DNA from 3 places in the Heliomicrobium gestii genome. Region 3 is predicted to be linked to each of the others. Evidence: riboswitches for the same ligand, from Rfam matches in the RefSeq annotation. Region 3 holds a riboswitch; each other region holds the start of a gene.
The links. A riboswitch is a leader RNA that binds a small molecule or an ion and turns the genes downstream of it on or off. The one in region 3 is predicted to bind cyclic di-AMP.

Region 1: linked by a shared signal. The riboswitch ahead of GTO89_RS10045 (CBS domain-containing protein) and the one ahead of GTO89_RS04810 (APC family permease) in region 3 are both predicted to bind cyclic di-AMP.
Region 2: linked by a shared signal. The riboswitch ahead of GTO89_RS09940 (KamA family radical SAM protein) and the one ahead of GTO89_RS04810 (APC family permease) in region 3 are both predicted to bind cyclic di-AMP.

The regions. Positions count from the first base shown of each region.
Region 1 covers NZ_WXEX01000007.1:166,614-169,890, reverse strand. Annotated here, with positions in the region: gene GTO89_RS10055 (sigma-70 family RNA polymerase sigma factor) at 1-327, opposite strand, end outside; gene GTO89_RS10050 (hypothetical protein) at 611-865, shown strand; gene GTO89_RS10045 (CBS domain-containing protein) at 976-1,419, opposite strand; cyclic di-AMP (ydaO/yuaA leader) riboswitch at 1,431-1,590, opposite strand; gene GTO89_RS10040 (HD-GYP domain-containing protein) at 1,816-3,075, shown strand; gene GTO89_RS10035 (amino acid ABC transporter ATP-binding protein) at 3,136-3,277, shown strand, end outside.
Region 2 covers NZ_WXEX01000007.1:139,299-142,575, reverse strand. Annotated here, with positions in the region: gene hcp (hydroxylamine reductase) at 201-1,484, shown strand; cyclic di-AMP (ydaO/yuaA leader) riboswitch at 1,675-1,812, shown strand; gene GTO89_RS09940 (KamA family radical SAM protein) at 1,928-3,277, shown strand, end outside.
Region 3 covers NZ_WXEX01000003.1:202,577-205,853, reverse strand. Annotated here, with positions in the region: gene GTO89_RS04810 (APC family permease) at 1-1,496, opposite strand, end outside; cyclic di-AMP (ydaO/yuaA leader) riboswitch at 1,598-1,732, opposite strand; gene GTO89_RS04805 (solute symporter family protein) at 1,983-3,277, opposite strand, start outside.

The sequences.
Region 1 (3,277 bases), on a different contig from region 3:
CTGCCTGCGGCTGCCTTCGCTGCGCAGGTGGCTGTAGCAGAGGTTGTTGATCACCTTGCTCAGCCATGCGGCGGGATGTTCCACGCCGTCCAGGCCGGTGCGGTGCAACCGCAAGAAGGCCTCCTGGACCAGATCCTCCGCAGCGGCAGGGTCCCCCAAAAGGAAGTTGGCCTGGCGACCCAGCTTGGGCGCCATTTCCCGATACAGTTGTTGAAAGCGTTGTTCCATATTTTCACCATATATCGGCGTAGAAATGGCGATAAGATGGCCGTTGATGGTAGTCTCCCCCTTATAGCCGTTGCGCAACGGTCCCTTTTGGGTTTCCATGATAAAGACGGCGCCGGGAGCGAAAAGGTGACAGGTTACAGGGGGAAATTTTAGGGTAAGAAGGTTTTTTCAGACGAACCGCTTAAGCGGGGTTTGTTGATGGGAAGGTTCATTTTAATGATGAAGGTCAGGGCGAAGGTTATAGGGTGAAGGCTGAACAAAGGGCATGGGTGTACAAATGTGGCAGGTGTTTGCGTCAGAGATTACAATAACAAGAAACAGTCCAATCGGACAAGCCGGAAAGGCATGGAATTCAATCAAGAATGAGAACGGGGGATATCGTATGTTGGAAAAGGAGTTGCGGATGCGGTCGATCACGAAACGGGAGCTCGGCCAATGCCTTGTGGAATTGGGTGGGGTGGAGCAGTCACCAGGGTGTTTCGAGGGTGAGGGGTGGCGCGTCGACCTGGGCGCAGAGCGGAAGGTCTCCATTGGCGCCTTTCGCCTGCCGGAGATCGCGGTAACCATCCGGGCCGAACCGGATGTCTTCCAACGTTTCCTGGCACGGTTCCGGCTGAAGACGCTTCGCGGAGGATAGGGATCCAGTTCTATGTTGTGGATATCGAAGAAGAAGCCGCCTCAGCTAAAGCTTAGCTTGAGACGGCTTTTCTCTGCGTCGGTTTATGTTTTCTATGACTGGGGCCTCGCTCAACCCCCGTTAGCAACGGCGGCCCGGGCAACCGGCCGTCCCGCTTGCAGCAGGCCGGCGCAGTATTCGATGATCTCCCGGCGGCGGACGATGCCGATGAAGACGCCGCGGTCATCGAGGACAGGGACGAAATTTTGTTCGCTGGCCAGGGAGATCAGTTCTTCCATCTCGGCGTAGATGTGGACCGGTTTGATGGTCATGCGCCGCGGCACTTCGTTGAGGGAGACCTTGTGGATGTTGTCAAAGCCCAAGCTCGGCGTATTCTTCATTTTCCAAAGCAGATCCCCCTCGGTAAGGGTGCCCACATAGCGGCCCTGACCGTCGATGAGGGGGACGGCGGTGTAGCGGTGGTATTCCATCTTTTCGACCGCTTGCCGCATGGTGGCGTGAATAGGGAGATGGATCACGTCTTTTTTCGGGATCAGAAAAAAAGCGATGTTCACGTGCGGATTCTTCCTTTCTCCAGCGACGCCTACGAGGTTAGCTGACGGGTTCGGGCTGCGGAGTTGCCCTACCCGGACCACACAGGCCCGGGACTCACCCCGGCAATGGCGATTTCACCGCCATGGTTGGTTCCCCCGCTTCCCTGCCTGGGAACTCAGCGAGTTGTGAAAATTACGACTATTTCCTGGATTTGTATTGGACCTTTCTCACATAGGGATCATACACTGCTTGCGCCACTTTTGTAAAACCCCCGATTTTGGCGAAAGCGTTCGTTAACGGGCAGAAGGGGCATTTCGCTTGTGATTTCTAGCGTTTATGTAAAGGATTTGTTTTTTGCTTCGGAGGAAAACCAAGTGCCGTCGTCGAACTTCATCGGAAGAAAATGGGCTTTGAAATTGAAATCCTTGAATGGAATGCCAGACATATACTACCAAAAGGACTGTGTTGGCGGCGAGCCGTCCCACCTGCTGCTTTGGGCGGGACGGGAACCGCTGGGCGCTTCGTCTGGCCGAAATATGGCGAAATGGGGGCGGGCGCGGGTGTTTTCAGCGCAAACGGGAAAAGTCTCTGAACAATATGCAGTCGGTGATATGCTGGCCGCCGATGTGTTTACTGTCGATGGCCGGTTATTGATCCCGAAAGGAACCTTGCTCACAGACGCCATCTACCGGCAGATCCTCAAATGGGAAGAGATCGGTATCCTCACCGGTCAAAAGCCGAAGGCTGTCACCGGCGCCGGCCTGGAGATGCAGTATGAGTCCCTGAAAAAAGTGGGACAGGAACAGGTCCTCTTCCAACATTCCATCGAAACGGTGCGCGATGTCTTTCTCGATATGCGTGAGGGCCATGGTTTCAACGAAGGGGCCATCCGCGACACCACCGCGGAGATCGTCTCCTCCATCGCTCGCGATGAGAAGATCGGCCTGCGCCTGTCGCGGTTGTGGGATACGGACGATTACACCCTCCATCATTCCGTCGACGTCTGTCTCCTCAGCACGATGATCGGGATGAGCCTGGGCCTCTCGAAGGCGGAGTTGGAGAGCCTGGCCGTCGGCGCCATCCTCCACGATATCGGCAAAATCTATATCCCCGACGAGATCCTGAACAAACGGGGCAAGCTGACCGACGAGGAATTCGCCTTGATCCGGACCCACCCGGAGGCGGGGATGAAGGTCTTTCAGGAGAGCGGCGTCCGCCTGCCCGAAGAGCAGATGGCCTGCATCCTCCAGCACCAGGAGTGGTGCAACGGCAAGGGCTATCCCAATGGTCTTCGCTACGCCCAGATCCACCTCTTTGCCCGCATCGTCGCTGTTGCCGATGTCTACTCGGCCTTGACGACGAACAGGTCCTACCGGGGACGGCTCGATCACATCAACGCCGTCAGCATCATCAGTTCCAGCGCCCGGGACCATCTCGACAAGCACATCGTCTTTGTCTTTATCGATCGGTTGCGCGATCTGATGCTGAATACGCGGGTGCGACTCTCCACCGGCGAGGAAGGCTATGTGGTGCAGTTTTACGAGGATTCGCCCCTCCAGCCGACGGTGTTGGTGACAGAGACGGCGGACGGGCGCAAACTGGTCAGCCCCTACCTGATTCATTTGAAGGAAAAAACTGACGTTTTTATTCAACAAGTTTTGTTCGGCAAAATCTAAAAGATAATGTTATAATTAGAGCATTATGCGGACTTTTTTCACGACGGGGAGGCGATCGGACTGATCCGATTTGAAAAAGTGAACAAGTGGTTTGGGAAGCTGCATGTGCTTCGCGATATCGATTTACATATCCGTGAAGGGGAAGTTGTCGTCGTTATCGGTCCCAGCGGCTCCGGCAAAAGCACACTGCTTCGCTGCATCA
Region 2 (3,277 bases), on a different contig from region 3:
CCGTTGCCGTGCGGGTGAAGCCGATGAGCCTGTCCAGCGCCAAGTATGTAATCATAACTGTAGCATTGGGCCAGAGGGGCCGCAATGTCCGGCAAGATATTTTTCTGCTCGACTGTGACAAATATCACAGATTCTGCGTCTAAGGACCGTTATTATATAAGTAAGTTAGTAAGTTATAAAAACGAAAGGGGATTTGCTTCATGTTCTGTTACCAGTGCTCGCAAACCGTAAAAGGCGGTTGCACGAAAGTCGGCGTCTGCGGAAAAAACGAGGATATCGCCAGCCTCCAAGATACGATCATCTTTGGCTTGAAAGGTGTCGCCGCCTACGCGACCCACGCCCGGGAACTGGGCTACAGCGACCCTGAGGTGGACGCCATCACCCAGGAAGCCCTTTATTCGACGCTGACCAATTCTAACTTCAATCTCGGCGAGCATGTGGCCATGGCGATGAAGGTGGGCACCGCCACCGTCAAGGTGATGGACCTGCTCGACCGCGCCCATACAGACAAGTTCGGCATCCCCGTTCCCGTCGCCGTCTCCTCGGACAAGGTGGAGGGCAAGTGCATCCTCGTCACTGGCCACAACCTGCACGCCCTGTTGGAACTGCTCAAGCAAACTGAGGGCAAGGGCGTCAACATCTACACCCACTCGGAGATGCTGCCGGCTCACGGCTATCCGGAACTGAAAAAATACGCGCACCTGAAGGGCAATGTGGGCAAGGCCTGGCACGACCAGCGCAAGCTCTTTGAATCCTTCCCCGGCGCCATCTTAGGAACGACCAACTGTGTCATGCCGATTCGCGGCTCCTACAGCGACCGCATGTGGACCTACGGCTGCGCCGGCCTCGAAGGCGTCCCCAAGATCGTCAACGATGACTTCTCGGCGCTGATCGAAAAAGCGCTCTCTCTGCCTGATGCCAACTGGGAATCGGACAAGACGATGACCACCGGCTTCCACCATGTGAACGTGCTGGCCCTGGCCCCGCAGATCATCGAAGCCGTCAAGGCCGGCAAGATTCGCCGTTTCTTTGTCATCGCCGGCTGTGACGCGCCGATCAAGGAGCAGGAGTACTACCGTGAACTCGCTCTGGCTGTGCCGAAGGACTGCGTCATTCTCACCACCTCCTGCGGCAAGTTCCGCTTCAATGACATCGACTTCGGCGACATCGACGGCATCCCCCGCTACATTGACCTGGGCCAGTGCAACAACTCCGGTTCGGCTGTCAAGATCGCCCTGGCGCTGGCAGAGGCTTTTGGATGCGGCGTCAACGACCTGCCCCTGTCGATCGTGCTCAGCTGGTTTGAGCAAAAAGCTTGCGCCATCCTCCTCGGCCTCTTCAGCCTCGGCGTGAAGAACATCTACCTGGGCGGCCGGGCGCCGGAATTCCTGACGGCCAATGTGGTCGATGTGCTGGTGAAAAACTTCGGCCTGAACCTGATCGGCAATGTGGAAGAAGACCTGAAGAAAATGCTCGGCGAGTAAGCCGGCTTGCTGACACGGTGAGTAGAATTACCAGAAAAGCAATAAAAAGCGGTTTGATCATGGGTTCGAATTTCCGATAACGTTGATAAAACGGCTCTCGCTAAAGAGGGCCGTTTTTCGTTTTTTTGGGGAATTATGGTGTACTTTTGTTGGGAACGCTGATATACTGTATACGTTACAAGCACATATGCCCACGGGAACGCTTAATTCCTGTCCTTCAGGAAGCGGGGGAACCAATTATTGGGGTGAATCCGGCTGTTGCGCCGGTAGGGTGAATCATTCCACCCGAATCCGTCAGCTAACTTCGTCAGCGTCGATGGTGCGTTGGGGCGCAAAAGTCTGCCATTTGTCAGGCTTTAGTTGAATGCGCGTTCAAGCCCCCGGCTTTCCAGGCCGCGGGCTTTTTGCTTCCCTGTCAATGACAACAAAGAGGAGGATGACTTATGGATGGTTCGGCTGTTTTGCGGCCTGCTCAAGTCGTTGACGGAGCGGATGTGCAGCGGGCGCTGGAGCGATTTTGGGAGGAGAACCCGATCCTCTTTGAACTGCTCTGCCACAGCCGCACCCTCGAAGAAGCCAGGGAACGCGCTTTCAACTACCTGATCGACTTTGAACGAAAAAGCCTGCATTCACGGGCGCTGACTGCGCCATCGGAGCGGGCGCTCAGCCGGAAGGCGATTCAGGTGCTGAAAAACATCTTCGCTCGCCGGAACGAGGAGCTGACCCAGGAGAGCGCCCTCAAGGTGTTGTACCAATTGGCCCATGGGGAACCGGTCTCCACCTCTGCGGCCTTTGTGGAGGAGATGCGCCATCTCTTCCTGGCGATGAAAGAAAAGACAGGGCTGTATGAGTCACACCCGTCTGCAGCGCCGGGACGGGATATGCGCCTGAGCCAATTGGGCCAAGCCGTGCAGGAGCAGGTCGAAGGGTTTGCTCACGGTCTGATCGATGGGGTGATCCAACAGCGGAAAGCCAACCGCCAGCGGATTTTGGACCATTTTGGGGCTACGCGGGAAGAATGGAACGACTGGCGCTGGCAATGCCGCCATGTGATCCGTGACGCCGGTCAGATGCAGGAACTGGTCGAACTCTCTGGCGAGGAGCGGGCGGCCATTGACAAGGCGTGCGCCGAAGGGATCGCCTTCGGGGTGACACCCTATTATGTCATGCTGATGGATCGCGAGCCCCACCGGCGCTTTGACCATGCCGTTCGCGCCCAGGTGATTCCGCCGGCGGACTATGTGGAAGCGATGGCGGCGGGGAGAGGGGATGCCGCCAAGAGATTTGATTATATGGGCGAGCGGGACACATCGCCGGAACGGCTGGTGACCCGTCGCTACCCCATGATCGCCATCTTGAAGCCTTTCAACACTTGCGCCCAGATCTGTGTCTATTGCCAGCGCAACTGGGAGATCGATGACGTCCTCTCGCCGAAGGCGGCGGCCAGTGAAGACAAGATGAACAAAGCCCTGGCCTGGTTCCGCCAGCATCCCGAAGTGGAAGAGGTGCTGATCACCGGCGGCGATCCCGGCATCATGTCCGATGGCGCGCTCAAGAGGCTGCTCGACGCCGTCAGCGCCTTCCGCCATATCCGGCGCATCCGCATCGGCACCCGGACGCCTGTCGTCCTGCCGATGCGCATCACCGACGCCTTTGCCGACCTGCTGGCATCGTACCGGCTGCCCGGGCGGCGGGAAGTGGTCGTCATGACCCATGTTGAACACCCCTATGAGGTGACGCCTGAGGCGGCTGAGGCCTTCCAGCGCTTGCGCCAGCGGGGGTTGCCCCTTTAC
Region 3 (3,277 bases):
GCGTACTCGATGGTGTTTTGCACCACCCGGTTGACCCCGGCGATGGGAACAATGACGATGTGTTTTCGCTCCAGACCGGGGACACCGATCTTTGTCCAGTCCATGCCCAGTTGCTCGCTGACAGACGAATAGTGCGTTTTGATTTTTTTGAACACATAAATCGCTGCCGGGATAAAGACAAGGATCATCCATGCGCCGTGGCGGAACTTGGTGACGGCGATGACAACGACAACGACGCCGGTGATGATGGCGCCCATCCCATTGATGGTCGCCCTGCTCCGCCATCCGGGGCTCTGGACTTTTCGCCAGTGGATCACCATCCCACTCTGGGCGATGGTGAAGGACAGGAAGACGCCAATCGCGTACAAGGAGATCAGATGCTCCGTGTCGCCGTGGTAGACGACGATGAGAGCCGCCGCCGCCAGCGTAAGAAAGATGATGCCATTGGTGAATGCCAGCCGGTCGCCGCGGGCCGACAGGTACCGCGGCATGTAGCCGTCGATGGCCAGAAGGGACAACAGCGGCGGAAGTCCGTTATAAGCCGTGTTCGCCGCCAGGTAAAGGATGAGCATGGTCGTAAACTGGATGTAATAATAGGCCCAGTTTCTTCCCACCGTCAACTCGGCGATTTGGGACAACCCCGTCACATTTTCTATGGGCAAGATGTGATAGTGCATCATGAGAAAGGAGATGCCGGCAAACATGGTTCCCAGAATCGCTGACATCCAGTAGGTGGTGATCCGCGCATTCTCCGCCGCCGGTTCTTTGAAGTTGGGAACGCCGTTGGAGATGGCTTCGATGCCTGTCATGGAACTGCAACCATTGGAAAAAGCCCGCAACAAGACGAACAACATACCTGCCGTCCATTGTTTCTCTAAGGATCCCGGAGGCATCACCGGCTGTGTTCCCGTAAAGGCCTGAACCATCCCGGTGACGATCAGCGCGGCGATGCCAAAAATGAAGGCGTAGGTGGGGTAGACAAAGGCGTTGGCCGATTCCCGGACGCCTCTGAGGTTGATGATCATCAGGATGCCGAACAGGACAAAGAGATCGATGCCGAGACGAATCGGGTTCAGTTGCGGGAAAGCTGAGACCAGGGCATCGGTGCCGGAAGAGATCGAAACGGCAACGGTGAGACAATAGTCAGCGATGAGCGACCCTGCTGCGATGAGGGCCGGCAGTTCACCCAGGTTGCCCTTGGCCACTGAGTAGGAACCGCCGCCGCCAGGGTTGGCCCGCGCCACCTGAACATAGGAGAGGGTGACCACCGCCAGCAAAAAGAGGATGCCCACAGACACATAGGGAACAAAACCATAGGCCAAGGCGCTGGCGGCGGTCAATGCCAAAATCACCTGCTCCGGACCGTAGGCGATCGATGACAGCGCATCGGATGAGAAGATGGGCAAGGCCTTCCAGTTTGACAGCTTCTCATGGGATAACTCCTGGTTACGCAAGGGTCTTCCGAGCAAAAGCCGTTTGAGTGAGCGCTGGACCACGAGAACTTCCTCCTCAAAATACAAAGGTACATTTTTTTCAAAATAAAAAAGACAGGCCAAAGAAAGGCTGTCTTAACGCAGGTTATTCTGGAAATAACCCATGCAAACGTCTCAACAGCCTACGAGGTTAGCTGACGGGCAGGACGGCGAGCACATCCCTCTTTTGTGACAAAAGATTAGCCCCATAAATCGGTTCCCCCGTTTTCGAACGATTCGAAACTCGGCCTACTATTTAATTGAAATGAAGTATAGACCTGCAGAAGGGATTAGGCAAAAGGGAAATCCCTTTGAATCTCCGTAAAAGGCGTCGCAGATGCACCGCCATTGCCGTTTATTTACTCCAATCTCACCGGTGCTTCGTCGATCGTCGTTTATGACCCTTCTACCTGTAAGGGCGTCTCGTCGAGACCGCAAAAAGACAGCCCAGCGACGAGGCTGGACTGTCTCTCATTCATATCGTCAGTTGTAAGCGCGGCTCTAGGTTTATCAATTCTCGGCGCCGATGCCGGTGTTGGCGCGCACGTAGAGTTCCTCAAACTTCGCCTCCGCTTCCGGTTCAGCGAAGAGCAGGCTTCCCACATAAGCAGCCAGGAATCCAAGGGGGATGCTGACGATACCGGGGTTTTTCCAAGGGAAAAGGGCTTCCTTCACCGGAAAGTAGTTGGGGCTAACGGCCACCAAGGCCAAGGTGGAGAGCAACCCGACGACGATCCCGGTGACGGCCCCGCCGGTGTTGAACTTCTTCCAGAAGACCGAGTAGACGACGACAGGCACGTTGGCCGCCGAAGCGACAGCGAAGGCGAGCGCCACCAGGTGAGCCACGTTTTGCCCCTTCGACAGCAGCCCCAGCAGGATGGCGACGGCGCCGACACCGAAGGTGGCCATGCGGGCAACCTTGACCTGTGAGGCCTCATCGACCTTGCCGCCCTTCAAGACATTTACATAGAAGTCATGGGCGAAGGCGCTCGAAGCCGCCAGGGTGAGCCCGGCCACAACGGCGAGGATGGTGGCGAAGGCCACGGCCACGATGAAGGCCAGCATCGCCTCGCCGCCAGCGGTGCCCGCCCCGCCGCCAAGGAATTGAGCGAGCAGCGGCGCCGCCATGTTGCCGCCCTTGTCGGTTGCCGTGATGGCCGCCTTATCGAGGAACAGGGATGCGCCGAATCCGAGGAAGGTCGTCATGATGTAGAAGACGCCGATGAGCGCCATCGCCCAGATGACGGACATACGCGCCGTTTTGGCCGTCGGCACCGTGTAAAAACGCATCAGGATGTGGGGCATGCCGGCGGTTCCAAGAACGAGCGCCAGTCCCAAGGAGACGATTTCAATCGGATCCTTGTAGAGCAGACCCGGTTCGAGAAATTGTTGCCCATGTTTCGCCGAGATGGCATCGAAAAAGGCGACGGGGTTGAAGCTGAACTTCGCCAGGACCAGCACGGCCAGCATGATGGCGCCGGCCATCAACAGACCGGCTTTGACGATCTGCACCCAGGTGGTGGCCAGCATGCCGCCGAACGCGACGTAGAGGACCATCATGACGCCGACGATGATGATCGCCGTCTCATAGGGGATGCCTACCAGCAATTGAATCAGGCTTCCTGCACCCACCATCTGGGCGATCAGGTAAAAGGTGGAGATGACCAGGGTGCTTACTGCAGCGGCAGTGCGGACAGGCTTCGGCTTTAAACGATAGGCCAAGACATCGGCCATCGTGTATTTTCCAGAGTTGCGCAGCGGCTCGGCCACGATCAACAAGACGGAGATGTAGGCGACAAGCCAAC